3 regions of the Fodinibius salicampi genome follow, and region 1 is predicted to be linked to each of the others. Evidence: riboswitches for the same ligand, from Rfam matches in the RefSeq annotation. Region 1 holds a riboswitch; each other region holds the start of a gene.

Region 1 (10,507 bases):
GCTGCCGTACTCAGTACCTTGGCAAATGCACCTGCCGGACCAAGTGAGGTGCGCGCTGACATTGCCCAGTCGGATGATAATATTAGCTTGCAATGGGAGCCGAATAACGAACCTGATTTAAAAGGATATGAAGTTGTCTGGAGAGCAATGGATGAACCCTATTGGACAGATTCTGAGTTTGTCGGTGATACCACAGCCTTTACCTTAAAAGGAGTTTCAACAGAAGACCTTTTTTTCGGAGTCCGTGCTGTTGATCGCTATGATCATAAAAGCCCGGCCGCATTCCCTATGTCAATTCAAGATTAGGTGGTGGTCTTACTATTATATTCTTGCTGCTCCTCATCAATCCATTTCCGAACCTCAGATAATTCGTCTTGTTTAAATAAGAGCGGCCGCCCCCGGTATTTGATTAGAGGAGATTTATGCTGTTCTTCTTTAAAGTTGACTTTGAGTATGGCCGATTGCGGATGCAAATAGTGGGTCCAAAAGGGGAGGTCATTGGACGTAGGCAGGATCGATTGAATCGCAGAGCGATCGAACTGTTCGTTTAGCACTTCCTTTTCGTTTTGGACATAGGAGATTAGCAGATATTTGGAGTTAAAACTGAGTTCTACTTCCATAGGCGATTCCATAAGTTTTAACGTACCAAAGACGGTAAGCGTAAAAAATATAAAGGTAACCAACCGAAGTATCCCTATCCACAGAGGATCGGGGATATTCCAGAACAGGATAAAAAACAGGATGGTTAACATTGCAGAAGCAAAAGTGCCTTTACGCCATATATCATGGCGTTGCTCATATATTATCATTGATCTGTCCATAAAAAGCCATGTATTTCTTTATTTACCCGTACCCCTATAAGATAGCTGATAGCTTTTAAAGGAAAAAATGACCTTTATTTTGGAAATAACCCCTAAGAGCTATAATTTGATTTAAAAGGCCAACAAATAGGAGTCGTTATGGATAAGAAAAAAGTTCAGAAAAAGAAAGAGATGTCAGATGAACAGGCAATAGCGGTTTCTGTACTACTCATTGGCGCTGGTGCTGCAGCTGCAATTTATGCGCTTGTTCTTCTCTTTAATTATTTCTTTCCCGGATTTTAGTTTTGGGAGGCATCTAACGGTATCAAAATTCCGGAAAATTTTAAAGAAGCCACATCGCAAATCATATAATTCCATGCAGTATTTTAAATCCTTTTAAAAATACTGCTTTAGAAAATGACCGGCTTCCGGATGGTCTAATTCCTTTGCCCTGAGAAAGTCTTCCCGTGCATTATCCATTTGTTCCCGGAGCATATAGCTGCATCCCCGATTAAAATGAGCATTGGCAAAGTCATGATCTAATTGAATTGCCCGGCTGAAACATTCGATTGCTTTTTTATGATTTGAATGTTGATTGGCAGCAATGAGCCCCAACCCATAGTGAGCCAGGGCATTGTTATCATCGAGGGCAACTGATTTTTTGAAATATTTTTCAGCCCTTTCTGCTTTATTCAGGCTCATATAATAGCTGCCGGCAATTTGATGCAGCTCACTATCCTCAGGGACCTGCTTTAAAGCAAACTGTAGGAATTCCTCTGTTTCCTGGTTCTTCTCCCTGTCAATTTTAATTATGAGCTTATTTTTGAGCGCCTTTTTATGACCGGGTTCTCTGTTAAGTACCTGGTTGAAAAGACGCAGCGCCTGTTCGTAGTTCTTTTTCCGGAGGAAAGACTCCCCGCGGTTGTAAATACGTTCTGTTCGTTGTCCCATTAATTTGTTTTGAGTGTGATATTACTAAAGAATAGCAGCTAAAAAATAAAAAGGCTGCCTATTGGTCGTAAAATAGACAGCCTCGTTTAATGCGTTTTAAAATGGCCTAATAGGAATTGCTGCGAGTATAACTGGTGCAATTACCATTTTCTTTGCCATCTTTCTTACATTCTTCTTTGTCCTCAAATCCGCCATTGGAGTACGCTTCTATATCGCCGTTTTTGGCTGTTCTTCGCCATCTCCATTCTCCTTTGGCATCTTTATAAATTTCACATCTAGGCATAAAAAGTGCTGTTCTTTTGGGTTATGTATTGACAATCATGCTTTTTAAAAAATAAACTGCATATATCTATTTACAAAAAAAATGTCTGTTTAATTCCGTGTTTTTGACAAACTAAAGCGTAATCCTAAACTATCCACTGATAGGGCATCTTTTAAGGTAGAAGCTTGAAATTATAATCCACATTTTCCTTTACTTCTATTCTTGGCAGATCTACCTGGGTATCGTTTTCTTCGGCCTCCTTCAAAAGAGCTTGGTGAAAATCTTTGGAAAGCAAAAGCCGGTGGTACTCAGTTCCTTCTTCGTAAATATAATCTGTAATTGCATCACGCAGTCGGTTCATCTTTTCCATAACATTCAATGGGTTAGATTAATTTTCTATCAGTTCTGTTACTAATGTAAAGAGGTTCGAGCGTTAAATCAGCCTTCCCTGCGATTTAACGCTCGAATAGTATTGATTTATGGCAGGGGTTTTACCTTTATGTTTTTGTAGTACACCACACTTTCTGGGTCGTGTCCCTGCAGGGCAAAGGTACCGCTATCGAGTACGCGTCCCTCGCGGTCCACATTTTCCGGTTCGGTATACTCAATGAGGGTCTCTCCATCCAACTTCACCGTAACGTTTTTATCTTGGACCTTGATGTGCAATGTAAACCATTCACCGTCTTTGGCGGGAGCATCATTCATGATGTCTTTCACGGCATAGAGACTGGCGGTTTTTCTTGGATCATCATCAGTATTATTAACCTGTACTTCATACCCCTTTTCCGGCCAGCCTTCTTCCTGGTATTCGGTGTGGAAGTAGATGCCCGAATTAGATCCTTCGGTCGTTTTTACATCCGCTTGGAACTCAAAATTCGTGAAATCATGATTTTCCACAGGTCCCGAATAAAACAGGTGTGCGCGGGGACCATCAACTTTAATGATTCCATCTTCTAACGAAAAGGTCTCCGGATTTTCACCGGCCTGCCAATTTTCCAGTGTTTCACCGTCAAACAGGGAAATCCATTCTCCGTTTGTTTCCTGCGCCGAAGAGGAGAACGCTCCGCCCAGCACCATTGCGATGACAATCATTGCGGTCATTACTTTGATCGAAAATTTCATAATAGTTTAATATGCCTTATAAGTTCGTGTTATACTTTCCCATCAAGGGACAAGCGGTTTATTAATAGCTACCTTACCATACGCATTTTAACCCGTTCCTTCAACTTGTAATATCCTTGTAGAGGATTCTTACAGGCCGAGAGGGGCAGTATACCCCTACTAATAATGCTCACTGCCATGGGAATGATATTCTAAAAGTTATTAGTATAACTTTCTCACTGTTATACTAATAACACTACCTATGTTACCCTAATAACTGTAATACTGTTATCTAAATAACTCTGTGTAAGTTATACTGATAACAGTGAAGTTACGTCGGTTAGGGGGAACGTTACGCAGAATTACAAAGGATAATTCATTCAATATCCTACTAAAGCAAAGGCGGGAGGAGGATCAGGCTAGCTGGAGTTTAGTATCAAGTCTTCCCGATCGAATTTCGGATGAGCTGTGCATTATTGCCCGTATTTCTAGCCGGTAACTGTCAGCCGTGAGGGTATCGGGAATGGCAAAGATCAGCTCTTTGGGCATATTCCGGATGAATCTGTTTACGCGAATCTCTGTACCGTCATGGCTGATAAAGAATACCCCTTGCTGTTTGTCATCCGGATCTGTTTTTAAACGGTAACCACGGACGATAGCGATGCTTCCGGGGGTGAGCAATTCGTTTTTCGTATCGGAATCCACATCTAAAAACCGGGTGATGGCGGGGCGGGGAATATGTCCGTTTACTTTTTCCAGTCGAAGCTTTCCGGGAAGGGTTTTTAAACGCAGCCCACAGTTACAGTTGATATGCAACTGGTGGCGACTAGGATCGAAGTAATCTTCATGATCTTTAAAAATACCCGAGATAGACAGGCTGATATTCATCAGGGGAGTATCAATACGGTGGCCGCGGGAAAGAGCACGTTCAATGGCCGCTTCATAGTTTTCGAGCGTGGCCAGTGCATCGGCTTTAGTTATCGTTGATCCCCGGCTGATCATTTCATCAATAATATCTTCCATCGAAAGGCTTTTCCCGTGCCGGACGATAGCCCGGTGGTCGTTCGGTTTATTGGTCAGATGGTTGGGGTAAAGGGCGTAGGTAATGGGCATAGCTTTTTGTTTGTTTTGAACGTTTATGGGTTGTAATAAATCACCCGTGTCATTCTGAATTTATTTCAAGCTCTGGAGGCGTTAGTATCTGCAATAAATGCTGAAATGGTTTGCATGATATAGTAGTTATGCTCTTTCTCAATAAGTAAGATCCTTTTGGAGGGGAATCCTTACAGATTTTTTGGCCCATATCGGGATTCTGTTAAACCTGTTTATTCAGGAGGTTATTGATAGGACAGGTTGCCAATCCGTTTGGACTGGTTAACAACTCGTCCTGTAAAGCGACCCAGGGCTATAAGTGTTTATAAATAACTGGGTAAAAGGGACAGGAAATAAGTAGCGCGGGAATTAATTCCCGCGCTATTGACTCATACATATAGCTGTTTCAAGTTTACAATGCAGACCCACAACAGAACCTACTGATTATAACTATGCACACTGGTTTTCCATGAAACCACTTTGGTGCCATTTATACATCGAAACTTTCCTCCGGAATGTTAACAACTTAGGCTAAATGTGGAAAAGTAATCGTTGACAATGAACGCCGAAGCTGTTTTCTTAAAAGTAAGATTTAAAGGTGTCCCGACCACGGTCGGGGTGAAAAGGGAATCCGGTGATTCCTGAGAAGGAGAATCCGGAGCTGTTCCCGCAACTGTAATCCGATAGATTTCTTTGTTAAGCCACTGTCTCAGCCCCAAAAGAGATGGGAAGGATCAAGGAAATTTCGGTAAGCCAGGAGACCTGCCTTTAAATTGAGTAAACGAGGCCTTCGGGAGTTAAGGCGTTGTTGAAAGACAGGAACGGCGTAGGTCTTCATTATGGTTTATGTGATATTTTTTATCTCCTGTCTTATCAACGTTTTAGCGTTCTCACCTCGTATAATTATAAGCTAAAACAAGGTATTACTCATGCTTACTCACAACCTCGGATACCCGCGGATAGGTATCAACAGAGATCTTAAAAAAGTCGTAGAATCTTATTGGAAAGGCGATATCAGTAAATCAAAACTGGTGGAATCCACCGAAGCCCTTCGGGTGATGCACTGGACCAAACAGAAAGAAGCCGGCATAGACTGGGTGCCGTCGAATGATTTCTCACTCTATGACCAAGTGCTGGATACGGCGCTGCTGGTGGGGGCTATCCCGGAGCGCTACCAGGAGTTGTATGACCAGGAGAATGACAAAATCCTGAGCTATCCCATTGATACTTATTTTGCCATGGCACGGGGCATACAGGATGAAGATCATGACATCTCGGCCATGGAGATGACCAAATGGTTCAATACTAATTATCACTACATCGTCCCGGAGTTTTCGGCCGATCAGACCTTCCAATGTCTTTCATCAAAAATATTTGACGAGTACGAGGAAGCCAAAGCCGTGGGCGTAATTACAAAGCCCGTGCTTATTGGTCCGGTCAGCTTCTTGCTGCTGGGCAAGGAAAAGGAGGGAGGCGGTGATTTTCACCGCCTAGACCTGCTAGATAAGCTGCTGCCTGTATACCAGGAAATTTTGGATAAGCTCGAGCGGATGGGCGTCGAGTGGGTGCAGATCGAAGAGCCGTTTCTTTCTCTGGACCTTGATGGAAAAGTCAAGAAGGCCTATCGGAAAGCCTATCAAAAACTGGATGAAGACCTGGGAGAATTAAACTTGCTGCTGACGACCTATTTTGAGGGTCTCGGTGAAAATTCGGATCTGGCGTGCGAACTACCGTCAGACGGCCTTCATATCGATCTGGTAGAAGATCAGAATCAGCTGGAAGTGGTGCTTGATAAAATGAATGGGGAGCAAGTGCTTTCCCTGGGATTGATCAACGGACGGAATATCTGGAAAGCAGATCTTGAAAAAGCAGCAGAGATTATTGACCAGGCTGAGGAAGCAATTGGAAGCGACCGGCTTTGGATAGCACCTTCGTGCTCGCTGCTGCACTGTCCGGTGGATCTGGAGCAGGAAACGGATGAGACGGCGCTGCCTGCCGAGGTCAAGCGCTGGATGGCTTTTGCCAACCAGAAACTGGACGAGCTGTCCCTGATGAAGAAGCTCGCAGAGGATTCGTTGACAGACGAAGAGCAGGAACTTGTAAGGGCGCACCAGGCAGATCTGGCTGACAAAGGAGAGTCAGCGCTGGTGCATAATCCCGATGTGCAGGAGCGCATAGAGAATCTGGATGATGGTATCCTACACCGCGACCATCCCTACAGAGAACGAAAAAAGGTACAGCAGAAACATCTGGATCTGCCGGACCTGTTCCCCGCTACCACCATTGGGTCCTTCCCGCAAACTAAAGAAGTCCGGCAGTGGCGAGCGGATTACAGAAAGGGAAAGTTATCCTGGGAAGAGTACGAACAGCATATCAAAGAGGCGATTGATAAACTGATCCAAAAACAGGAAGAGATTGGCTTGGACTTGCTGGTCCACGGTGAATTCGAGCGCAATGATATGGTAGAATATTTCGGTGAGCAGTTTGCCGGATTCGCTTTTACCCGCAACGGCTGGGTGCAAAGCTATGGCACCCGCGGGGTAAAGCCGCCCATCATTTATGGCGATATCCACCGTCCGGAAGCCATCACTGTCAAATGGTCCTCGTACGCCCAGTCCCAAACTGACCAGCCGGTCAAAGGAATGCTCACGGGTCCGGTAACCATCCTGCAATGGTCCTTTCCGCGCGACGACCAGCCCTGGTCTGAAACCGCTAAGCAGATTGCCCTGGCCATCCGCGATGAAGTAAAAGACCTGGAGGAAGCCGGCATACAGGCTATCCAGATTGATGAACCCGCTTTCCGGGAAGGGTTGCCATTGCGGCGTGACGATTGGGATCGTTATCTGGAATGGGCGGTAGATGCCTTCCGCATGGCTTCTACGGTGGTAGAGGACCAAACACAGATCCACACTCATATGTGCTACTCGGAGTTTAATGATGTGATCGAACATATTGCCCGCTTGGATGCGGATGTGATCTCTATGGAGACTTCCCGTTCCCAGATGGAGCTGCTGGATGCCTTTGTGGAGTTCGAATATCCCAATGAAATAGGTCCGGGTGTCTACGATATCCATTCTCCGCGGGTGCCTTCAACCGACGAGATGGTCGCGCTGCTGGAAAAGGCTGCGGATGTACTTGAGCCTGAACAGATCTGGGTAAACCCCGACTGTGGACTTAAAACCAGAGGCTGGGAAGAGACGCTGCCGTCGCTGGAAAATATGGTGGAAGCAGCCCGCCTGATGCGGGATAAAGTATAAAATTTTAATCTATACGGACGTAGCATACTACGTCCCGACAAAATCTATTTATTTATGAACAACAAACTAATAGGACGCACTTCAGTACGTGATAATATTAAACTCAGTGAAGATCCCTCATATCCCATTTTCAAGGAGCTCTACGAAAAACAAAAAAAAGCGATCTGGTTTCCGGAGGAGCTGAATATCCAGCAGGATGCGCTTGACTATCACTCGCTTTCGGATGATGAAAAGGATCTCTTTGATACGGCTGTGGGCTACTTCTGCTCCTCGGAGCTGCTGGTACAGAATGTGCTGGTAAACTCCTTCTTTCCGCTGCTCACCGATCCACACGCCAAGATGAGCTTCAGCACGCAGCTGTTTATGGAGAATATCCACAGCGATTTCTTTGAGATTGTGCTGCAGTCATTCGGTATGGACCGCGAGAAGATGTACGATGTAGCCTTTGATGACCCCATCCTGCGCAAAAAGCAGTCGCTGATTGTGGATGAGATCGACAAGATCAGCTATGAGAAGATCGATCCGGAAACGCTTGAAGGACAGAAGCAGGTCCTGCGGGCCATTTTACTGAATAACATTATCCTGGAAGGGATTTTCTTTTACTCCTCTTTTGCACATTTCTTCGCCCTCAAAGATATGGCCAAGATGAAGAATGTGGTCTCCGGGGTAGAACTGGTGCTGATTGACGAGTCGTTGCACCTGCAGAACGGTATTGAGGCAATCCTGATTATGCTGGATGAAAATCCGGAGATTGTGGAAGATACCGAGTACGTGCAGGATATACGGGACATCATTTTGGAGGGAACCGCCCTGGAAATAGAATACGTGAAACATAAGTTCGGAGACCGTACGATCCTGGGAATTTCTTACGGTGAACTGGAGCGCTACCTGAAGTATATCACCGACCGGCGCCTGCAGGAATTGGGTTTTCAGCAGGAGTTCCACATCAACGAAAATCCCCTGCGATTCCTACAGAAGGAAGATGTAAAGAAGCTGATCAACTTCTTTGAGGTATCCTCAACCGAATATACGAACTATTGATATAGCACCCTATAGATATTGTAAAGACCACTTTCAAAGAGCAAGCAGTCTATTAACCCTTTATAAGGTAACCCCCACAGTTGACAGGAAATGATACTACCGGGCAAAAAAGCTCGGTGGAGACAAAACCCTTGACAAGTGGCAACGAGTAGGGGCTGTGCGGATTAACCTTCAATATTTAACCTTTCAACCTTTCAACACTATGAAAAGAACTGTCATAAAGCGCGACGGAACGGAAGAACCGTTCAGAACACAGAAAATTATTAACGCCATTTTTGAAATTATAGAAGGACTGGAGGTAGAGGACGACTACGAGCTGGTCTTTCTGATCATGAAAGAACTGGACCTAAAAGTCCCGGAGCGGGTGTCCACCGAAGAGCTCGACCGGCTGGTGCTGAAGGCTATAGAACAGCTCATTCCTAAACACCCGGTCTACGATACCCTGGCCACAAGGCAGTTGTTGAAGCTCATTAACAAGCGAATTGACCGGCGACTGGATAGCTTCCGGGAATACCTGAAAAAAGGATTTGAACAGGAGCTGCTGCATGAACGGCTCAAAGCGTTCGATTTTGATCTTCTGGAGCAGTCGGTCAACTTTGAGCGGGACAGCCTGCTTGGTTATTTTGGCTTAACGACCATGAATGACCGTTATCTGATGAAAAACCGCGATGGTGAGGTCATGGAGAAACCGCAATGGTTTTTTATGCGGGTGGCCATGGGCATCGGTAATTCCAACGAGGAGATCGTCAAGATCTACAACAAGCTTTCAAAGCTGGAGTACCTGCATTCCACGCCAACATTGTTTAATTCGGGTACCGTTACCTCGCAATATTCTTCCTGCTATGTGAGCGTTATCGATGACTCCTTGGATTCGATTATGGACAAGGCACGCGAGACGGCATTCCTGGCCAAATATGCCGGGGGTGTGGGGACGGATGTCAGTCGTATCCGGGCTACGGGTTCGAATATTGCTTCGCTGAATGCACCCTCATCCGGGGCCATTCCCTTTATAAAGATCTTTGATACGCTGGTTAACTCCATCCAGCAGGGGGGACGCCGCCGCAGCTCGCAGGTAATCTCCATGCAGCCCTGGCACCTGGATATCGATGGTTTCCTGGATCTGCGGGAAACCACGGGCAACGCCTATTTTAGGACACCATCGCTCAACACGAGCTTATGGATGCCCGACGAAATGATGCGTCGAATTGACCAGGGAGAGCCGATCTACCTGTTTGATCCCGGTGAGTGTTCCGAACTGGTAGATGCCACAGGCGATGACTTCAAAAAGAAATATGAGCAGCGTATTGAGCAGGCCGAAGTCAATGAGTTGGAGCAATTTAGGAAACTGGACAGCCAGGATTTTTTCAAGAAGTATCTCTTCAAGCTGGCGAAAACAGGTCACCCGTGGCTGATCTTTAAAGATGAGCACAACCGCCATAACCCGTGTCCGGAGTATAGCGTGATCAACAGCTCCAACCTATGTACCGAGATCTCCATTCCCAATCGTCCTGACTCTACGGCTGTTTGTACGCTGGCATCGGTGAACCTCTCGAAACATGTGAAAGAGGACCTGAGTGATATCGACTGGGAAAAGCTGGAAGATACGCTCGAAACAATGACCCGGGGATTGGATAATATCCTGGATAAGAATTTTTATCCCTCCGAGGCTGCAGAGCGTAATACAATGGACTTGCGTCCCTTGGGTATCGGACTCATGGGTTTTGCGGAGGCCCTGATCGACCTAGAAATTGCCTATGACTCTGAAGAAGCCGTTATGTTGGCCCGGAAACTGGGAGCCTTCATGCGGAAGATTGCCTACCGTACCTCGCAGGAGCTGGCCGAAGAGCGCGGGGCATTCAGGCATTACCAAGAGATGGAAGAGCAGGGTAAAGGGTATGATTACCCGCCACGCCGCAATGCCGTACTATTAGCAATTGCGCCAACTGCGTCGATCTCCATTATCACCGGTACAACCTCGTCCATCGACAGTTATTTCAGTAATC
Region 2 (10,507 bases), 220 kb from region 1:
CGTGTAGAGGTATATCCACCGAACCCAGTGCCAGGTTAAGCAGAAATAGCCCTGCCACTCCGCCAATAAGCAGAAAGAAGTAAAGCGGACGCATGCCCGTGCGATATTGCGTCGATTGCTCAGCCATCACTCAACTTGTTTGTAGTAATACAGAGAGTGCTCAGGCAATACATCGGGATGAAAGATCTTGATATAATCAGCCAGCAATATTTCGGGATGCACCACGCCCGACTCCCAATAGTCATTACCCCCACTTTCGTTTGTGCGTCGGTTATTGTTGTAGATCTCACCCGTTTTATAGGGGTTAAAATCTTTAAACCGGGAATCTTTGTCCAAAATATCTTCCTTGGTTTCGGCTGTTCCGGGATTGATCCAAATATCGGCTTCGAGTCCGACCTCATAGACCACTTCAAAACTCTTGCGGAGTCCGCCTGTGTCATGTTCATCATACCATGGGTAATCTGCGCCGGCATCTTTGAGAAACTGGGCCGTAAAGCTGTCTCCGCCCGACACAAACCACGCGCCTTTATACGGCATATTATTGATCACCAGTGGCATCTTATCCACCGTATCGACCTTTGCCTTTAGCCGGTTATATTTTTCGGCCACCTGTCCAAATTTCTCATTCGCGAGTTTCTCTTTATTTAGCAGAGCGGCCAGCACTTTTACCCACTCAGCCTTCCCCAGAGGTGTTGTTTCGAGCCATTCCGAGTTTACCATCACGTTGATGTCGGAATCCATAAGCACTTTGTAATTGTCAAACTGCGACGACTGCCCACCCGATATCATCATTAAATCAGGATCGAGCGATAGCACTTCTTCTTTGTTTAGTTCACCTTGTGGCAAGCTCACTATGTTACCTTCTTCGATACCCTGCCGAACTTTTTTATGATAGACATAATTGGCGCCAGCCATACCGGTAATTATATCGATGGTTCCGAGCATATCTGTAAGTCCGATATGCGTAGCTGATGTGGCCAACAGGCTTTTAATGGGGATTGCGATCTCTTCAGCACCTTCAACCTGCACTTCATCACTTAACTCTCTGGGCACCAATGCGTAGCGGAGTGTATCCACCTGATCCTGAAAAGGCTTTATTATCTCGAGCAGCTTGTGATTGTTATGATAGCTGATGCGAAATCCTTCGGCGTACTTGGCTTGCACCTTATGAGAAAAATGAACTGAATCGGCGGTTACCGCAGGCTGGGTTTGATCCGGATGTTCCGACTGACAAGCTGCTCCCGAAAGAAGCAATAAAATGAAATATCCGACCAAAAGTATGAATGTACAGGGCTGGTACAAGCGCGTGCAAATCATGGATCAGCTTTTCTCCCGAAAGCGTTTTCCGTCATCAATACTGGCAGGTCTTCTGGCTTACTCCACTTTAAACAACCTTCCCGCCCGTTTTAGAAAACGAAACAGTGGTTATCGAAGGATTTAAAGCGTTAAGGAGCTTACAGCAGCGGGGACTGCTTCGGACTTTCCTTACAGGTTTAATTATAAGAAGCACCGAATTCCCTTTTAACCGCATTATCTCACAAATAAATAATACGGACCCATATCGAATCAGTACGTTAAAAATAACTTGAGGAAGAAAATAATAGTCTGATCTGTCATAAGCTAATACCTTTTTCAAATGCACTTATCCATAGTTTGCTTTCTATCCGGTTACCTTCGGGCCAAATTAGTTCTAACTACCACAAGTTACCTGAATACGCTTCTTTTTAGTTTTGATAGGTTATATTAATATTGTTTTCACTTTACAATTAAAATTTACCCGCATGGGCAAGCGAATTTACACCTTACTACTTGGACTTTTTTTGGGATTCCTGCTGGCATTTACTTCCGTACATTTCATCAACGATGATATTACTTCCAATGTAATTAGTGAAGCCTCTAAAATAATCGGTATAGAGTTTACCCAAGCTGAACAGGATTCCATGATTACCGAACTCGAAAGTAACCTAGAGGCTTACCAATCATTGCGTAAACTTAAGTTGGATAACAGCATCCCTCCCGCTTTAAATTTCAATCCCATTCCCGCAGGACGTACCTTCGACACTACAGAAAAACCTATAGAATGGCATATTCCCCACGATGTAAATCTACCGGAAAACCAGGCTGATCTTGCCTTTTATAGCATCAGGCAACTTGCCTCACTCATCCGGCAGCATAAAATTACGTCGGTAGAGCTCACCAAATTTTTTTTGGATCGGATCGTCCAGTACGATGATACGCTCCAGGCAGTAATCACCGTTACCGAGGAACTGGCTTTGGAACAAGCCCAAAAGATGGATGAAGAACTGGGAAACGGGGAATATCACGGTCCCCTGCACGGAATACCCTATGGACTGAAGGACCTGTTTGCTGTTGAAGATTATAAAACGACATGGGGTGCTGAACCCTATAAAGACCAGATCCGTAATGAAACAGCGACGGTTGCCAAAAAGCTGGAAGAAGCCGGAGCAGTGCTTATTGCTAAAACGACCCTGGGCGCACTTGCGTACGGTGATGTCTGGTTTGGAGGCACCACCCGCAACCCATGGAATCTCGATCAGGGTTCCAGTGGCTCCTCCGCAGGATCTGCAGCCGGTACTTCTGCCGGCTTTTTTCCCTTTGCCATTGGGACAGAAACGTGGGGATCAATTATCTCCCCCGCAAACAGAACCGGGGCTACGGGCCTGCGTCCTACTTTCGGACGTGTAAGCCGCCACGGAGCAATGGCACTGAGCTGGAGCATGGATAAAGTAGGTCCCCTCACCCGATCAGTAGAAGATGCTGCTATTGTCTTTGATGCCATTCGAGGTCCCGACGGCAAAGATCAGACGGTTGTTGACCTCCCCTTTAATTACACTCCAGATGTGAATTTGAGTGAACTTACTATCGGTTATTTAAAATCAGCTTTTGAAAGTGATTATGATAACCAAAAGCGCGACAGCCTCACCCTGGCTACGCTCAAAGATCTGGGCGCCAAACTTACTCCTATGGAGCTGCCAGATTATCCTACCGGGGACCTTAGCTTCATTCTAATGGCTGAAGGAGCCGCCGCTTTTGACCAGCTTACGCTGAGCGATAAAGATGATGAAATGGTGCGGCAGGGCAAGTCGGCATGGCCCAATCTCTTTCGATCTGCCCGCTTTATACCGGCTGTTGAATATATACAGGCCAACAGAGCCCGACAGGAACTTATCCGAAAAATGGATTCACTGATGCACGAAGTAGATCTCTATATCTCTCCGACTTATGGAGGAAATAATCTTTTATTAACCAACCTCACGGGACATCCATCCGTTGTACTACCCAATGGATTTACTGATGAAGGCCAACCTACCAGTATTACCTTTATTGGAGATTTATTCGATGAGGAAACGCTTCTTGAAGTGGCAAATAAATACCAGCAGGCTACAGACTTTCACAGAGACCATCCCACTTTATTTACAAAGTAATTATCTGTTATCAAGGCATAGCCTATCCCATAGGCTCTAAACACTTATTTTACTTATAAATACTGATGTGCCTTAATCCAGTGCTATCTTAAAGTTACAGTCATTTTTTCCAATCGTTAAAAAAATTTATCGCAACTTTTAGTGATTCCTATTCGTAATCCCGAGTAGTTATCAAAATAAAATAATTTAAGCTCGGGACGATGTCGATAAAATATTTTACACAACTAATAATACTTGGCTTGCTGGGACTTTTCTCAGTTACTTTTTCTTCTTGCAGCTCCGAAACCCAATCCAAAAACATGACGGATGAAGATTCCACGGCCACTGTGCCTGTCGAAATTGCTGTTGCTAATTCCGGTGAAATATCGGCCTACTATTCCAGCACGGCGACTTTGGAAGCGGATGAAGAAGCCATGGTTGTAGCTAAAGTCAGGGGTATAGTTGAAAAGCTAAACGTTGAAGAGGGCGACATTGTAAATGCAGGTGATATTTTAGCAGAATTGGATGAGGAACAATTAGCACTGGAAACACAACGTGCCAAAGCAACGATGGACCGCCTAAAGAATGAACTCAATAGAAAGGAAGAACTTTTTCAAAAAGAATTAATTAGTGCCCAGGAATTTGAAAATGCTAATTATGAATACCAGGCACAAAAATCGGATTATGAACTTACCCTGTTGCAGCTGAAATATTCAAAAATCCAGGCTCCGATTAGCGGGGTCATTTCCGAACGGCTAATTAAAGCGGGAAATATGATCAATGTTGACCAAGAAGTCTTTAGAATCACAGATTTCGACCCCCTGCTGGCTATTTTACACATCCCTGAGCACGAGATGGATAAACTCAGCAAAGGACAACAAGCACTCATTCAGGTAGATGCCATACAGGGAGCAAGCTTTGAGGGAAAGGTTCTACGCGTAAGTCCGGTTGTAAATTCAGAAACCGGTACATTTAAAGTTACGGTATCTGTAAACGACCAGTCACGGCAATTGAAGCCGGGTATGTTCGGACGTGTTCGAATTGTATATGACACCCATCAGGATGCACTTTTAATTCCCAAGAATGCCGTGATAAGCGAAGATGGTATTAAAAGTGTTTTTGTTATTAACAATAAACTCGCATACCGAAGGAATATTAATACCGGCTATTCAAACGGGGATAACATCGAGGTTTTGGAAGGTTTAAATCCCGCTGATACCGTAGTAACTATTGGCCAAAGCAGCCTGCAAGACAGTGCTTTAGTTGAGATTGTCTCCTTTTAAAAACCAGCATTATATATCTTAACGGGGAGCCCGACTATGAATTTGATTGATTTTTCTATTCGCCGCAAAGTAACGATCGCCATGTTTACGATTGGGATTATCCTTTTTGGCTTTGTTTCACTGAGCAGACTTAATATCAACCTGCTGCCTGAACTCAGTTATCCTACGCTTACCGTCCGTACGGAATTTGAAGGAGCTGCGCCGGCAGAAGTTGAAAACCTTGTTTCCAAGCCAATTGAAGAGGCCTTGGGAGTCGTCAAGGATGTCCAGCAGGTACGATCTATTTCGCGGTCAGGTCAGTCGGATGTAACTCTTGAGTTTGCCTGGGGAACCGAGATGGATTTTGCCAGTATCGATGTTCGTGAAAAGCTTGACGCCCTGCAACTTCCGCTCGAAGTGGGTCGGCCGGTTATCCTCCGGTTTGACCCTACGCTCGATCCTATTATACGATATGCTTTCTTTATTGAGGATTCACAGTCGGAACGAAATCCTGAAGTCAACTATGCCACTTACCAGGATCAACAGCAATCGGAATATAATATCAACAAACTCAAGAGACTTCGACGCTTTGCCGACGATCAGATTAAGAAAGATCTGCAGGCAGCCCAGGGCGTAGCCTCTATTAAAATAAGCGGGGGACTGGAGGAAGAAATCCAGGTTGCTGTAAATCAATACCGGCTTGCCCATCTGAATATTCCAATGCAACAGATCACGCAGGTCCTCGGAGCTGAAAATGTAAACCTTTCCGGTGGACGACTGGAGGAAGGGACCCAACAATACCTGGTGCGTACACTCAACCAGTTCCAAACGGTTGATGACATTCGTAATGTAGTCATAACTACTCAAGAAGGCAGCCCGGTATATCTCAAAGATCTGGCAGAAATCAGCCAGGGATATAAGGAACGGGAGGCCATTACCCGGCTTAATGGTCAGGAAGCGGTTGAAATCGCTATTTATAAGGAGGGAGATGCCAATACGGTCAATGTGGCTGAAAATGTTAAATTAAAGATGGAAAACGTAGCACAACGTCTACCCGAGGGAATGGCTGTTACCAAGGTATATGACCAGTCTACTTTTATTTCTTCTGCTGTCAACGAAGTAGTGGATGCGGGGATTATCGGAGGTATTTTAGCAATCATAATATTATACCTATTCCTCCGCAACTTCTGGGCCACCGTCATCATATCACTGTCTATTCCTGTTTCAGTCATCGCCACATTCAATCTTATGTATGGCAATGATATCACCTTGAATATTATGTCCCTTGGCGGTATTGCATTAGGCATAGGCCTGCTGGTCGATAACTCTATTGTGGTACTTGAAAATATATCACGTCACCGGGATATGGGGAAAACACCCCTTCAGGCCGCCCGGGATGGAGCCGGTGAAGTTGGTACAGCTGTAATTGCTTCTACGCTTACAACCATAGCAGTATTCTTTCCACTCGTTTTTGTTCACGGCATTGCGGGACAATTATTCCGCGACCAGGCCCTTACGGTCACCTTTTCACTGCTTGCTTCGCTGGTCGTTGCCATTACCCTTATTCCAATGCTTTCCTCACTGGCGGGACGCGAAAAAACGGAGATTGAAAAGCCGGAATTGCGAGAACCCAAAACAAAGGTGGGGCGCTGGATGCGCAAAGCCCGAATCTTCATATTCGAAACAGTTCCCACCTTCTTTGTTGGAATAATCAGCAAATTGATACACGCCATTAGCAAGGGCATCATGTTTGTGCTTAATCCGCTCCTCAACCTTTTTGACAAAGGATTCACCTCCATTGAAGATCGATATCCTGCCCTTTTAAGCTGGTCCCTTCGTCACCGATTTATGGTTCTTTCCTTTGCCTTCATGTCATTGATAGGAAGTTTAATGCTGGTTCCTCAGCTGGGAATGGAACTTATCCCTTCATTATCACAGGGGGAATTTAACGTGGAATTCCAGCTGCCGCCCGGTACTCCGATAGAACAAACCGACCGTGCCCTTCAAAAAATTCAGCAAACGGCCGGAAATGTTTCTTCCATAAATACAACCTTTGCCGTAGCCGGTACGGGCAATAAAATGGATGCTAATCCCAACCAGGGCGGTGAAAACTGGGGGGAACTCAACGTTGCCCTGACAAGTGGAGCGGGACGAACGCTTGAAGAGAGCACTATGGGGGAAATTCGAACCGATCTTCAGCGTATTCCGGGACTAGAATATAAATTCTCCCGCCCTGCCCTGTTTACATTTGATACACCTGTTGAAGTGGAAATTTCCGGGTACAATCTGGACGACCTTAAAAAAGTCAGTGATCAAATGGTCCAAAGAATATCGGATAATTCTCGATTTACCGATATCAAATCAACTATGGAACATGGCAATCCTGAAATACAGATCACCTTTGACCGATCCAAAGCAGCAGCATTGGGACTACAAGTCCATGAAGTGGCAGATCTCGTAGTAAGCAAAGTACGCGGCGATGTTGCTACTCGTTATTCATGGAGAGATCAAAAAATTGATGTCCTCGTACGCGCCAAAGAGCAGGATCGCTCATCCGCTACTGATATACAAAACCTGATTATCAATCCCAACAGCAGCTCCCCGATACCACTTGCAAGTATTGCTGAAATCAAAAGAGCTACAGGTCCAAGCGAGATACGGCGCACGGCCCAACAGCGTGTAGCGGTTATTTCCGCTAATTTAAACTATGGAGATCTTTCCACAGCTGCTGAAGATATCCGTAGCATCATCAATCAAACAGTGATGCCGACCGGTATTCAGGCCCAAGTAAGTGGACAAAATGAAGAGATGACAAATTCTTTCGAATCTCTCCTATTCGCACTCTCACTGGCCGTATTTCTGGTTTACCTGGTAATGGCTTCACAATTCGAATCACTTTTGCACCCTTTTATCATCCTGTTTACGATTCCTTTGGCGCTTGTGGGTGCCATCTTGGGGCTTTGGATAACCGGTTCAACCATTAGCGTGGTAGTATTTATCGGTCTTATTCTACTGGCCGGAATAGTGGTAAATAATGCTATTGTACTCATTGATTTAATCAACCAATACCGCGAGCGCGGAATGGCAAAGATCAAGGCTATTCTCGAGGGAGGAAAATCAAGACTTCGCCCCATTTTAATGACTACCCTGACTACTACCCTTGGCCTGTTGCCATTGGCTATCGGTATAGGAGATGGCGCTGAGCTTCGTGCGCCTATGGCAATAACGGTCATTGCCGGTCTAGTGATTTCTACTCTTTTAACGCTGGTAGTTATTCCGGTAATGTACGCGATTATGGATCGCAAAGTATACAAACAACCCGCTGTTGCCGGGAATGAATCTATTCAAAAAGATCAGGGGGATTAAAATGAACTTCACAGACCTCTCCCTCCGCCGCCCGGTAACAACAATAATGATATTTATCAGTTTTGTCGTTATCGGGATTATTGCCAGCCGTATGGTACCATTGGAATATTTTCCGGATATCTCCTTTCCCGGGGCATATGTCTCGGTACCCTACTCCAATTCCACTCCGGAAGAAGTCGAACGAACCATTACACGGCCCATTGAAGAAGCTCTGGCTACCATCAGCGGGCTGAAGAGAATGAATTCTTCATCCAGTGAAAACCAGGCGGGTATTTTTGTAGAGTTTGAAATGGGATCTGATATCAGCCTGAAAGCGATGGAGATAAAAGAAAAAATCGACGGTGTGCGTAACCAGTTGCCAGATGATATGGAGCGCTTTTTTATAAATAAGTTTTCGGCACAGGACAACCCGATGATGAATCTTAGGCTCTCCTCTGAGCGCGATTTATCAAATGCCTACGAATTGTTGAACAGGAACTTAAAACAACGGATTGAACGCATACGGGGAGTCGCAAATGTGGACCTCTATGGAGTTGAAAAACGGCAAATTCGCATTGAACTTATTCCCGAACGACTTGAAGCCCATAACGTCAATTTAAATGAATTGGCACAGACCCTGCGGCAAAGTAATTTTTCAGTAACTGCTGGAAAAGTTGACGAAGCCGGTAAACGTTATATGGTACGTCCCACTGGTGAAATGACAAAACCTGATGAATTTGCTCAGCTGGTAATCGGTCCCAATAATTTACAATTACATGATGTGGCAACCGTTGGATATGGCAGTCCAGAACGAGAGTATGGCCGCCATCTGGATCAAAAATATGCCATCGGGTTGGATGTATTCAAAGAGTCAGGAGCAAATACGGTTGAGGTGGGTAACCGTGTACTTGCAGAAATCGGAGAAATCAACCAACTGCCCGAGATGAAGGGAATTAATATTTTCGAGATGCACAATCAGGCAACGGGTATCATCAGCTCCCTCACCGAGCTTTTGAAAGCCGGTCTCCTGGGAGCCTTCTTCTCTATTATCATTCTGTATCTGTTTCTGCGCAGGATCAGCACTACCTTAATTGTGGCGCTTGCTGTCCCCTTCTCACTGATAGTTACGCTCGGACTTCTTTATTTTATGGATCTTTCCCTAAACATTCTTTCGATGATGGGACTTATGCTGGCGGTTGGAATGCTGGTCGATAACGCAGTAGTGGTAACCGAGAATATCCATCGCAACCAGCATATGATGGATGATAAAGCAGAAGCTACCAGGCATGGAGTTAAACAGGTTGGGATGGCCGTAACGGCAGGTACTCTTACTACAATCATAGTTTTCCTTCCCAATATTATCAGTGAAGATTCTATGATTGCTATTCAACTTTACCATGTGGCCATAACTATCATTCTGGCCCTGAGTGCCTCATTGCTTATCTCCCTAACGGTTATTCCATTATTAACGTCCAAAATAAAGGCGCCTGAACAGACTTCACAGACCAAGTATATTGACAAAATAGAGCGCGTTTACTCCAGAATATTAAGCAGCTTACTCAAAAGGCGTTATGCCTCTTCATTTTTAATACTGGGAATTCTTTTCAGTGTGGTCATACCGATGAATATGACCAATATTGATATGTTTCCCTCCTCCGAATCACGCGAATTATATTTGCACTATAATTTAAATGAAACCTATACTCTCGAGCGCGTTGAACAGTCGGTAAGACGGGTAGAAAAATATCTCTACGATAACCAAGAAGCATTTGAGATTGATGCAGTCTACTCTTATTTCGAGCCGGGTCATGCTACTTCAACCCTTTTACTTACCGATGATGACATAGCTAAAAAGGACGTTAAAACCATAAAAGAAGAAATTGTTGAGAACTTACCCAAACTCTCCATCGGTGAACTTTCATTTGAATATCGGGATCGTACCGGCGGGGATCAGCTTCGGATTTTTGTCATCGGAGAATCTTCAGATGTACTAACAGAACTTGCATCTGAAGTCAAACGCCGACTTGAAGATGTATCGGGTCTCGCGGATGTACGTTCGGAGGCCGAAACCGGAACGGAAGAAGTACAAGTGGTTGTAGATCGAGAGCGAGCGCGGAATTTGGATGTCTCCAGTCAACAGATTGCAAGTTTGGTATCGAACTCGATGAGGGGCATGAATTTGCGGCGCGTTCGCGGTGATCAGGGTGAAACAGATGTCGTACTTGCACTGCGCGAATCCGATCGAAAAAATATTGATGACCTGATGAATTTGCCCGTAAATGTGGGTGATAATGAAAGCATGAAGCTGGCTTCACTGGCTGATTACCAAATTAGCACCGGACCGAGAAGTATCCAGAGAGAAGATCAACAAACTTCACTGGGAATCAATATCAACCTGGATGGTATTACCATGAGTGAAGCCCAGGAACGTATCTTTCCCATTCTCGATCAAATTAATTACCCGGCTGGTTATGG
Region 3 (10,507 bases), 200 kb from region 1:
GTATGGGCTTATCCGTCACCTCTTCCCGGATATGGATTATCATAAGCACAAGTCTTTTAGCGGGGGGCATTACTGCTTTTTGTGGCCCGATTGGATTCATAGGTATTGCAGTGCCACATCTCACGCGCTCTCTATTCGGCACAAATGAACACCGGGTGCTGATACCCGGGACATTGCTGATGGGCGCGCTGCTCCTGCTTGTTTGTGATATTATTGCCCAGGTACCCGGGACTGCAACTACTTTACCTATTAGCGCCGTTACGTCCATGATTGGCGCCCCGGTTGTAATCTGGGTGATCATTCAACGCAAAAATTTACAGGCCTCATTTTAATGGATCCCCATAAGCCTATCATATCTACAGAGAAATTAAGTATCGGATTCTCCGGTCGGGGAAGGGAAGCCCCTAAAACGGTGGCTGCTGGTATTGATGTATCGCTGAAGAGCGGGCAGGTGGTATGTTTGTTAGGGCCCAATGGATCGGGGAAATCCACCTTAATCCGAACACTTGCCGGACTTCATCCACCGTTAAATGGTGAAATAAGTTTGCTGGGAGAGTCGATGGCTCAACTTACCAATAAAGACATTTCCAAAAAGATAAGTACCGTTCTAACGGATCAGCTTACCATAGGTAACTTGACCGTCCGGGAGCTGGTTTCTTTCGGCCGATCTCCCTATACGGGATGGTTTGGTTCTCTGGATAAGCGGGATACTCAAAAGGTGGAATGGGCCATTGAATCCACAGGTATTGCTTCTTTTGTGAACCGGGATGTACTACAGCTGAGTGATGGCGAGCGGCAAAAGGTGATGATTGCCCGTGCTTTGGCCCAGGATACCCCGGCCATGTTACTGGATGAGCCCACAGCCCATCTCGATTTGCCCAATCGGGTAAGTATTATTCGCTTGTTGAGGAAACTCTCGCATAATACTCAGAAAGCGGTACTCTTTTCGACCCATGAGTTGGACTTAGCGTTAAAGGCTGCTGATCATTTATGGCTCATTAGTCTGCAGGGAGAAGTTATTACCGGAACCCCGGAAGACCTCGTCTTGGATGGGACTTTTGAGTCGGTATTTGAAAAGGATAGCTTTGTCTTTGATCGGGCTACCGGTTCTTTTAAGCTGCACGAACCATCCAAAATGCCTATTTATTTGTATGGAAATGAAGTAGGGGTGTTCTGGACACGGAGAGCTTTGGAACGTGCGGGCTATAAAGTGAAAGAATCAAATGGGGCCGGACTGGAAGTAAAGGTGCAGCAATCTGATGATGGGTTCCAGTGGATTGTAACTGAAAAAGGAAAGGGGCACCGGAAAGATTCTGTTCAGCATTTGTTATCGCTCCTCCATGATTTATAAATCACTAGCAAGGAGTAGGTATAAGCAAAGTGATACGCATTTATTTATGGTTAAGGAAATTTTAAGATAGAAAATTAAGTTTCATTTTATCCATAAACGCCCTACTTTTCCTACGCTCTTTGAAATAGTGTGTTGGTTTCCGCCAGCTGGCGGATGAAAAGGGAATTCCGTGCTCCGTATCAAGTTTTTGAACGGAAATTCGGAAGCTGTACCCGCAACTGTAAATCCATGCAAGTGATGTCTCCAACCTTTTGCCACTGTCCGCCGAATAGCGGATGGGAAGGCCGGACATCAGGATGAGCCAGAAGACCTGCCATACAATTTCTATTTCTTGAGAAACTTTCGGGAGTTAAAGTTTCTGCGAGGACATTTTATGACCCAATTATATAAACAAATCAGTACAGCTGTTTTATTCTGTACGTTCTTATTTCTTTATCAGGCAGCCTATGGCCAGACTATAGCTGATACACTTCAATTGGAAGAAATTGAAGTAGTGGCTACCCGTATACACCAGCCTTTAATCTATCAGCCCACGAATGTAGAAGTGACTGATTCTTCGCGCCTCAGTCTTTTAAAGGGACAGTCTATAGGAGAAGTGATAGCCATGGAGTCTTCTCTGTTTATCAAAGAGTACGGGCCGGGCGGCATGTCTACGGCCTCTCAACGGGGACTTTCTTCCGAGCAGATACAGGTGCTTTGGGAAGGCGTTCCTATCAATAGTCCTACGCTTGGGCAAACAGATCTTTCGCTATTGCCCGCCAATATTTTTTCGGAGATACAATTGAGCTCGGGAACGCCAAGCACAGCTTTTGGTGGGGGAAGTTTGTCCGGCGCACTCTATTTGCGATCTGATTGGAATGCCGGGAAATATTTTTCTGCTCGTCAAAGGATTGGGTCATATGGGCAATGGCAATCCTCAATGGAAGGACACTATAGTACTCAAGAACTCCAGGTTTCGGTGCACAGCATGTACGACTACTCTGAAAATGATTTTGAGTATTATAACCGAGCCTATAACCGAACGGAAAAGAGAGAGCATAACCGCAGTAAAGGCGTTAATGTAATGGCTTCGGTAGGTAAAGAATTAAACAATGGACATTGGAAATCTGTTTTTTGGGTGGCTGACAAAGATAATCAAATTCCGGGATCTATTTTAAAAACTGACAGTAAGAGCCGTCAGGAAGATCAAGCTCTTCGCTGGTTAGGTACCTATGAACGTAAGCTTGGGAATGCAGAATTTTCGTTTAAGAACTATTTAAGTCGTGTGGAGCTGAACTATTTTGATCCGGACACAGATACCCGAAGCTTTAGTACCAATAAGCGCTGGATGGTCAGTTCCGATCTGAAATATCCTGTTGCTGAACAGTTGTTATTGAAAGGAGAGATCAGTGGAGCATTGACGGGTGTGACCTCCAATAACTATGTGACTGATAAAAGCCGTAGTCAGTTTAGCATGCTTGCCAATCCGGAAGTGATGCTGGTGGACCACAGGTTAAGGCTATATCCGGCATTGCGAATGGATGCATACAATGATTTTGGAACTGTAGTCAGCCCTTCATTGGGGATAAATTATGAGTTGTTTCCTGATAAGCTTTTTCTGCGGGGACAGCTGAGCCGGGATTTTAATCCGCCCACTTTTAACGCGTTGTACTGGGGACAAGGTGGAAACCCAAATTTGAAAGCAGAGCGAAGTAACACCGGCGAAGCAGGTATTATAATAACTCCGCGAAAATTTTTGGGTGTATCTTCCATTAGATTAACGGGCTATTACAGTAAGATCAGTAATGGCATCCGCTGGTATCCCGGGGATGATGGTATCTATACGCCATCTAATGTAGAAGAGCTAACTACAAAAGGAATAGAAGCCGAAATTGACAATAGTTATTTGATTTCCCCAGGCTGGCAATTGAATATTCAACAATCGGGTATCCTAAACCGCACAGAGATAATGACTCCTCGTTTTCCCGGTGATGAGGCTGTTGGGAGCCAGCTACGGTATACTCCGCAGTGGAAATATAACGGTACCCTCAGCTTACAAAAAGATATTTTTAAGGCTCTCATTCAGTATCGCTGGGTTGGTCGGCGATATACGACTGATACCGAAGACCTGCGTGATTCACTCGATCCTTATCAGGTATTGGATGTGAGTGTACAAACCCAAAAACAACTGCAAGCATTGGAGCTTACATTACAGGCAGGAGTTAAGAATCTCCTGGATACCAATTATGAGATTATTCAGTGGTACGCCATGCCTCAACGAAATTTTAGTTTATCATTAACAGTAACTTATCATTTATAAATTCTCGATTATGAAAATTAGATACATTCCCTTATTACTTTTGATAACAGTGACCCTGAGTTCCTGCCTGGGGGACAACGGAAATAATCCTGATCCACTTGAGCTTGCAACCGTTTATGTTAGCAATGAAGGAAATTTCAGCGATGCAAACGGCACCATTACAAGTTACGACCCCAAATCCGGAAGTACCTTGAAGGCCGCTTTTGAAGATGCTAATGGTCGGCCTCTTGCTGGTATCATTCAATCTGCTAAGATACGCGGCTCTCGAATGTATATCGTGCTCAATGAAGCTAATAAAATAGAAATCGTTGATGTAAGATCGTTGGAAAGCATTGGAACTATTGAGATGTCAACGACTCCAACAGATTTCGAGATTCTTACTGAACAGGTCGGTTATGTAAGCAATCTTTACGATGGAAGCATTTCGATAGTGGATCTGGAAAACTTTGAGGAGACAGATGAAGAACGAATTTCCGTCGGCTCCCAGCCCAGAAGCATGGTCCGAATAGGAAATTTTGTTTATGTCGCCAACAGCGGCTCCGGTGATGATCAAACTGTAACGGTCGTTAATGGAAGCAACGATACCGTCGAAGAAACTATTGAAGTAGGGGCTGGACCTACGGAGATTGCAAGAGATACTGGTAATCGCTTGTGGGTGGTGTGTAAAGGAAAAATAGCCTATGATGAAAACTGGGAGCGCGACCCGGAGAATGATATTCCCGGTAGTGTCCATATCATTGACGGTCAAACAGCTACCGTTATAGATTCTATAGAAACCGGAGGGCATCCTACGGGTATTGCCCTCAATAATAATGGAGCCGAAGCTTATTTAATAGACGAGGTGTTATCCGCGATCAATATGAATACGTTTGAAATAAAAGAGGATACCCTCATTGATCGTACTTTCAGCAGCATTGAGTATATGCCTACCGAAGGCAGACTTTATGTCGGAGACAGTAAGGGATACAGTCAGAATGGACAGGCAATTGTTTATGAACTAGACGGAACAGCGATAGATTCTTTTAGCGTAGGTATTGCACCTAAAGCATTTCACTTCATAGTGAACTAAGTATCGTAAAATTATCGGCGACAAAATGCCGAATGCTAGTATAGCAGAATAGATATAAGAGTTCCGGGGAGGGAAGCCTGCCCGGAACTCTTTATTTTTTATAGCATCCAGATTCAACACAGTCAGAAGTCATTAATAAATGGAAAAAGTGATATTTAATTGGAGTGGAGGAAAAGACTCCTCTTTGTGTTTGCTCAAACTCCTGGAAAGTGATCAGTATGATATTTGCAGGCTGTTGACTACCGTGAATCAGGAGAAAGGCCGCGTTTCCATGCATGGAATCAGGGAAGAGCTGATTCATTTACAGGCTGGGCAAATTGGCATTCCGCTTCATTGTGTAATGTTGCCCGATCAGCTTGATATGGAACAGTACGACCGTATAATGTCCGAGTCATTGCAGGCGTTTAAAAGAGAGGGAGTCCATCTTGGAGCTTTTGGAGATATCTTTTTGGAAGACCTGCGCAAATATCGCGAAAATAAGCTCAGAGAGATTAATGTGGAAGCAATTTTTCCTTTATGGAATAAAGACACTGATCGGCTGGCCCGAGAGTTCATCGACTTGGGATTCAGAGCCATAATTGTTTCTGCCGATGGTCGGAAACTTGATGCCTCATTTGTGGGCCGCGAATTTGATCATCAGTTCTTAAAAGACTTGCCGGAGGGAGTTGATCCCTGCGGAGAAAACGGGGAGTTTCATTCTTTCGTTTTTGACGGTCCGATATTTAAAGATCCCGTTTCATTTGAGAAGGGGAAGCTTGTTGAGCGAAGCTATGAAGCACCCGGTGATTCAGCCTATTCTTTTTCCAATCGACCAGCTCAAGGATCTTCTTGGTTTTTAGATTTGTTGCCGGACAACTAGTTGATAGGGGATTACAAAGCATTAGCTACCTCCCTCAAAGAGTTATCCACAATTAAAATGCGCGAGAAAATATAATTTCTTAGGAATTGGTCTATAGGTGGCTAAAAATTGTGGATAACTTCCCCATTTTGTGGAAAAGTAATTGGGTTTTTTACTTGCTCCAAAGTTGCAGTCCGTTATATTTAATTATAGAAAATGTGGAGTTATTAATTGTTTTATAAATCCCTTCTACAACGCAGGTAAGTAATAATTATTAGTCAAGTAACTGGAGAAATTATATGAAATTTACACGCTTTTATACTCAGGATGATTGGGAAACCCCATTCGGGGACATGAAATTTGAGAGCCGGAAATCGGAGATTAAAAATCCGGACGGCTCAATGGTTTTTTCGATGGATGAGCTAATTGTACCTGAAGACTGGTCGCAGGTATCAACAGATGTGATAGCTCAGAAATACTTTCGCAAAGCCGGAGTCCCCAAAAAGACTAAGAAAGTCAAGGAAAAGGGAGTACCCAAATGGTTGCAGCGTTCCGTACCTGATGAAAAGGCGATGAAAGATATTCCCGAGGATGAGCGTTTTGGCGGAGAGGATGATAGTCGCCAGGTATTTCATCGTCTGGCGGGTTGCTGGACCTATTGGGGCTGGAAGCATGACTACTTTGATTCGGAAAAGAATGCAAAGGTATTTTATGATGAACTGTGCTATATGCTGGCAAACCAGATGGCGGCTCCAAACAGCCCGCAGTGGTTTAATACCGGCTTGCACTGGGCTTATGGCATCAACGGGCCGTCGCAGGGACACTATTATGTCGACGGGAAGTCCGGAGAGCTTAAGCGCTCGGAAGATGCCTATACCCATCCACAGCCGCATGCATGCTTTATCCAGAGCATTGATGACAACCTCGTGAATGAGGGCGGTATTATGGATCTGTGGGTACGGGAGGCCCGCCTCTTTAAATACGGATCCGGAACAGGCAGCAACTTTTCCAAAATTCGCGGTGAAGGAGAACCTCTGAGCGGCGGCGGAAAATCTTCCGGTCTGATGAGTTTTCTCAAGATTGGAGATAAGGCGGCCGGTGCTATCAAATCCGGTGGTACGACACGTCGTGCGGCCAAGATGGTAACGCTGGATCTGGATCATCCTGATATTGAAGAGTATGTAAACTGGAAGGTGCGCGAGGAGCAAAAGGTCGCTTCTATTGTAACAGGATCCAAAATCCTTGAAAAGCATCTCAAGAAAATTATTAAGCTGTGTAATAAGCCGGTGGAGATTGACGGGCGTACCTTCAACGGGGCGGTCAGCCGTGATCCTCTGAAAAACAAGGAGCTCGGAAAAGCAATTAAAGAAGCGAAGGAAGACCAGGTGCCGCTGAATTATATTGAACGCGTCGTTCAGCTGGCTGAGCAGGGCTTTACGGATCTGGAGTTTGATACATATGATACTGACTGGGATTCAGAGGCTTATCGTACGGTGAGTGGACAGAATTCCAACAATTCGGTCCGTATTCCCAATAAGTTTATGAAGGCCGTCAAAAATAATGACGAATGGAACCTGTATTGGAGGACTGAAAAACGTAATGCTGAGAAAGAGGGCAGAGAACCAGAGCCCTGCAAGAGTATGCCGGCGCGTGAACTCTGGGACGATATCGCCAATGCGGCCTGGGCATGTGCTGATCCGGGAGCGCAATACCATGATACGATTAATGAATGGCATACTTGTCCCGAGGACGGACCCATAAACGGTAGTAATCCCTGTTCGGAATATATGTTCCTGGATAATACGGCCTGTAACCTGGCTTCACTGAACCTGATGAAGTATTTTAAAACGGATCAGTGTCAGGAATTTGATGTGGAAGCGCTTCGTAATGCTTCCCGTTTGTGGACAGTTGTGCTGGAAATTTCAGTGCTGATGGCCCAGTTTCCCTCCAAAGAGATCGCAGATCTTTCTTATAAGTATCGCACGCTCGGTTTGGGTTATGCGAATATAGGCGCGGCTCTGATGGTTCAGGGCGTTCCCTATGATAGTCCCGAAGGTTGTGCGATTGCCGGTGGGCTGACTAGCATCATCCACATGAATGCTTATGCGACCAGTGCGGAGATGGCAAGTGAGTTGGGGACCTTTGAACGCTATGAAGCAAATAAAGAACACATGCTTCGTGTGGTTCGCAACCACAAGCGAGCGGCTTTCAATGTGGATCCCGATGAGTATGAAGGGCTTACCGTCAAGCCGATGGGTATTGATGCGAATGAATGTCCCGACAACCTGTTAAAAGCGGCACGGGAAGACTCCAAAAAGGCCGTAGAAATGGGTAAGGAACATGGCTACCGCAACGCCCAGGTAACGGTTATTGCACCGACCGGAACGATCGGTCTGGTTATGGACTGCGATACTACCGGCATTGAGCCCGACTTTGCCCTGGTGAAGTTTAAGAAACTGGCCGGCGGCGGACACTTTAAGATTATAAATCAATGCGTGCCCAAGGCGTTAGAGAACTTGGGTTACAGTCCCAAAGAGCGTAAGGAAATCATTAATTATGCAAAAGGATACGGCACGCTGGACGGTTGTCCGCATATTAATGAGGAGAGCCTGCGCGAGAAAGGCTTTGGTGATAAACAACTTGAAGCCATTGAGGAAGCGCTGCCCAGTAGTTTTGAAGTGAAATTCGCTTTTAACCAATGGACGCTCGGCGAGGATTTCTGCAAGGAAGAGCTCGGACTTACAGATGAGCAGCTTGCTAATCCGCAATTTGATATACTCAAGCATCTCGGGTTCACCAACGAGGAGATCAGGGAAGCTAATAATTATGTGTGTGGAACCATGACCGTAGAGGGCGCTCCGCATCTGAAAGATGAGCACCTGCCGGTCTTTGACTGTGCTAATCGATGTGGACGTATCGGAACACGGTACATCAAACCCGGCGGACATATCCGCATGATGGCTGCTGCACAACCGTTTATTTCCGGCGCTATTTCAAAAACGATCAACCTGCCGAACGAGGCCACCGTAGAAGACTTCAAGGATGCCTATATGGATTCCTGGGAGCTGATGCTCAAAGCCAATGCGCTTTATCGCGATGGATCAAAGCTGAGTCAGCCGCTGAATAGTCTCAGCGATGTCTTTGAAGACCTCGACGAAGAAGATCTGGATGAGGAGACCGCGGAAGCTCAGAATAAGGTAGTTGAAACGGCTGAGAAGATTATCCATAAGTATGTGGCTGATCGTCAGCGCCTGCCTAACCGTCGAAGCGGTTATACGCAGAAGGTGAAGATCGGCGGACAGAGTGTCTACCTGAGAACGGGTGAGTACGAAAACGGACAGCTAGGTGAAATCTTTATAGATATGCACCGCGAAGGCGCCGCTTTCCGAAGCCTGACCAACTGCTTTGCTATTGCAATTTCACTTGGACTGCAGCACGGGGTACCACTCGAAGAATTTGTGGATGCCTTTACCTTTACCAAGTTTGAGCCCAGCGGAACCGTTAATGGAAGTCCGCATGTTAAGATGACGACCTCTGTTATCGACTATATCTTCCGCGAGCTGGCTGTAACCTATCTCGGTCGGGATGATTTGGCTCATGTTCCTGCAGAAGATGTGATGTCGCGAAAAATGCGGCCTTCGGAAGAAGCCGAACAGGCCCGTGAAAAGGCCAAGCGCGTAGATCCAAAGCAGGCCCCTGGTACCGATGATGATAATGGTGAATCTGAGGAGCCAGAAACGGTGGTGCAATCACAACCGACGAAAAAGGCCCAGACTGCCGCAGATGACAACAGTTACCAGAGCGATTACGAGAAGGCGAAAGAACTGGGTTATACCGGCGACTCTTGCCCCGAATGCGGAAGTATGACGATGGTGCGCAACGGCACCTGTCAGAAGTGTATTACTTGCGGGTCGACTACCGGTTGCTCGTAAATAAAATTAATCATGGCGAGCCTTTTAAACTTGCCGTGTTCTGATACTTAACTTAATTACAAAAGCCCCGACAGATATATGCTGTCGGGGCTTTTATCATAGTTTAATTTTTAAAAAAAGACTTATTACAATGGCACCTTTTGGCGGGATGGAAATTATAACAATGTTACTCATCTTCTTATCACCGTGGCTAATTGTGATCGGTTATTTTCTTTGGATTGGAGCCAAGATCAGCCGTATTGCAAAAGCCCAGGAAGATCATAGCAAGCATTTGGAAGAGATTATTTCATTGCTTAAAGAGGAAAAGTTGTATTAACAAATGCCCCTATACTCAAGGTGTTCCTTTAATTTACCCGGCAACAAATAATGATACCGGTAGCCCATGCTAAGCGGCATACATTGAGATGTGAGTATTCATTAAGTGTCTTCAAAAGTTTTTTCACCTTTTTTTCATGTCCCTCGGGCCAGTTTTGCTGGGGACTCATATCATCGATTATGTAGAATCCTCCAACGTTAAGCAGATCCAGGGTTTCATCCAGCAAACTATACTTACCCGGCCAGGCATCCGCGAAAATCAGATCATAATAATTGGGCTGTGCCTGCCTGATAAAATCTCCTCCATCACAGTTGTGAAATGTAAGGCGTTTATCATGCCCAAGATGTCGCCGGGCAATTTCAAGGACTGTATTATCATTATCAACTGAGTCGAGCAGCGAAGACGGATGCATGCCGGAGAGAAGCCAGGCTGTCGAAAGCCCCGTCCCGGTTCCCAATTCAAGGAAACGTCCACCGGGTTTGGAGCTAACGAGTGTACGCAACAGTGATCCTGTTTTACGTTCAGAAGGCATCGTAAAGTCACTCTTTTTAGTATCCTGTTCAATGGACTTGAGGGCCTCTGGAATTTGTTGGAATGCAGTATCTTTCATAATGTAGCTGTTAATTAAGTGCTAGCTGATGGAACATAATCCTTGTTGCTACCGCGAAGTACCCAATATCTCTATCCCGATATAGGGTACTT

What was found. A riboswitch is a leader RNA that binds a small molecule or an ion and turns the genes downstream of it on or off. The one in region 1 is predicted to bind cobalamin.
Region 2: linked by a shared signal. The riboswitch ahead of ABEB05_RS01755 (ABC transporter substrate-binding protein) and the one ahead of metE (5-methyltetrahydropteroyltriglutamate--homocysteine S-methyltransferase) in region 1 are both predicted to bind cobalamin.
Region 3: linked by a shared signal. The riboswitch ahead of ABEB05_RS01770 (TonB-dependent receptor plug domain-containing protein) and the one ahead of metE (5-methyltetrahydropteroyltriglutamate--homocysteine S-methyltransferase) in region 1 are both predicted to bind cobalamin.

The regions. Positions count from the first base shown of each region.
Region 1 is NZ_BAABRS010000001.1:637,650-648,156, forward strand. It holds gene ABEB05_RS02580 (hypothetical protein) at 1-306, shown strand, start outside; gene ABEB05_RS02585 (hypothetical protein) at 303-821, opposite strand; gene ABEB05_RS02590 (hypothetical protein) at 960-1,103, shown strand; gene ABEB05_RS02595 (tetratricopeptide repeat protein) at 1,197-1,751, opposite strand; gene ABEB05_RS02600 (YegP family protein) at 1,858-2,034, opposite strand; gene ABEB05_RS02605 (hypothetical protein) at 2,186-2,383, opposite strand; gene ABEB05_RS02610 (3-keto-disaccharide hydrolase) at 2,491-3,135, opposite strand; gene ABEB05_RS02615 (DNA-binding domain-containing protein) at 3,529-4,227, opposite strand; cobalamin riboswitch at 4,786-4,990, shown strand; gene metE (5-methyltetrahydropteroyltriglutamate--homocysteine S-methyltransferase) at 5,136-7,463, shown strand; gene ABEB05_RS02625 (ribonucleotide-diphosphate reductase subunit beta) at 7,518-8,504, shown strand; gene ABEB05_RS02630 (ribonucleoside-diphosphate reductase subunit alpha) at 8,707-10,507, shown strand, end outside.
Region 2 is NZ_BAABRS010000001.1:422,161-432,667, reverse strand. It holds gene ABEB05_RS01760 (iron ABC transporter permease) at 1-127, opposite strand, end outside; gene ABEB05_RS01755 (ABC transporter substrate-binding protein) at 127-1,317, opposite strand; cobalamin riboswitch at 1,343-1,575, opposite strand; gene ABEB05_RS01750 (amidase) at 1,782-3,446, shown strand; gene ABEB05_RS01745 (efflux RND transporter periplasmic adaptor subunit) at 3,647-4,708, shown strand; gene ABEB05_RS01740 (efflux RND transporter permease subunit) at 4,745-8,053, shown strand; gene ABEB05_RS01735 (efflux RND transporter permease subunit) at 8,055-10,507, shown strand, end outside.
Region 3 is NZ_BAABRS010000001.1:433,274-443,780, forward strand. It holds gene ABEB05_RS01760 (iron ABC transporter permease) at 1-332, shown strand, start outside; gene ABEB05_RS01765 (ABC transporter ATP-binding protein) at 332-1,351, shown strand; cobalamin riboswitch at 1,467-1,683, shown strand; gene ABEB05_RS01770 (TonB-dependent receptor plug domain-containing protein) at 1,725-3,650, shown strand; gene ABEB05_RS01775 (YncE family protein) at 3,661-4,719, shown strand; gene ABEB05_RS01780 (Dph6-related ATP pyrophosphatase) at 4,859-5,578, shown strand; gene ABEB05_RS01785 (vitamin B12-dependent ribonucleotide reductase) at 5,857-9,489, shown strand; gene ABEB05_RS01790 (hypothetical protein) at 9,620-9,805, shown strand; gene ABEB05_RS01795 (O-methyltransferase) at 9,834-10,415, opposite strand.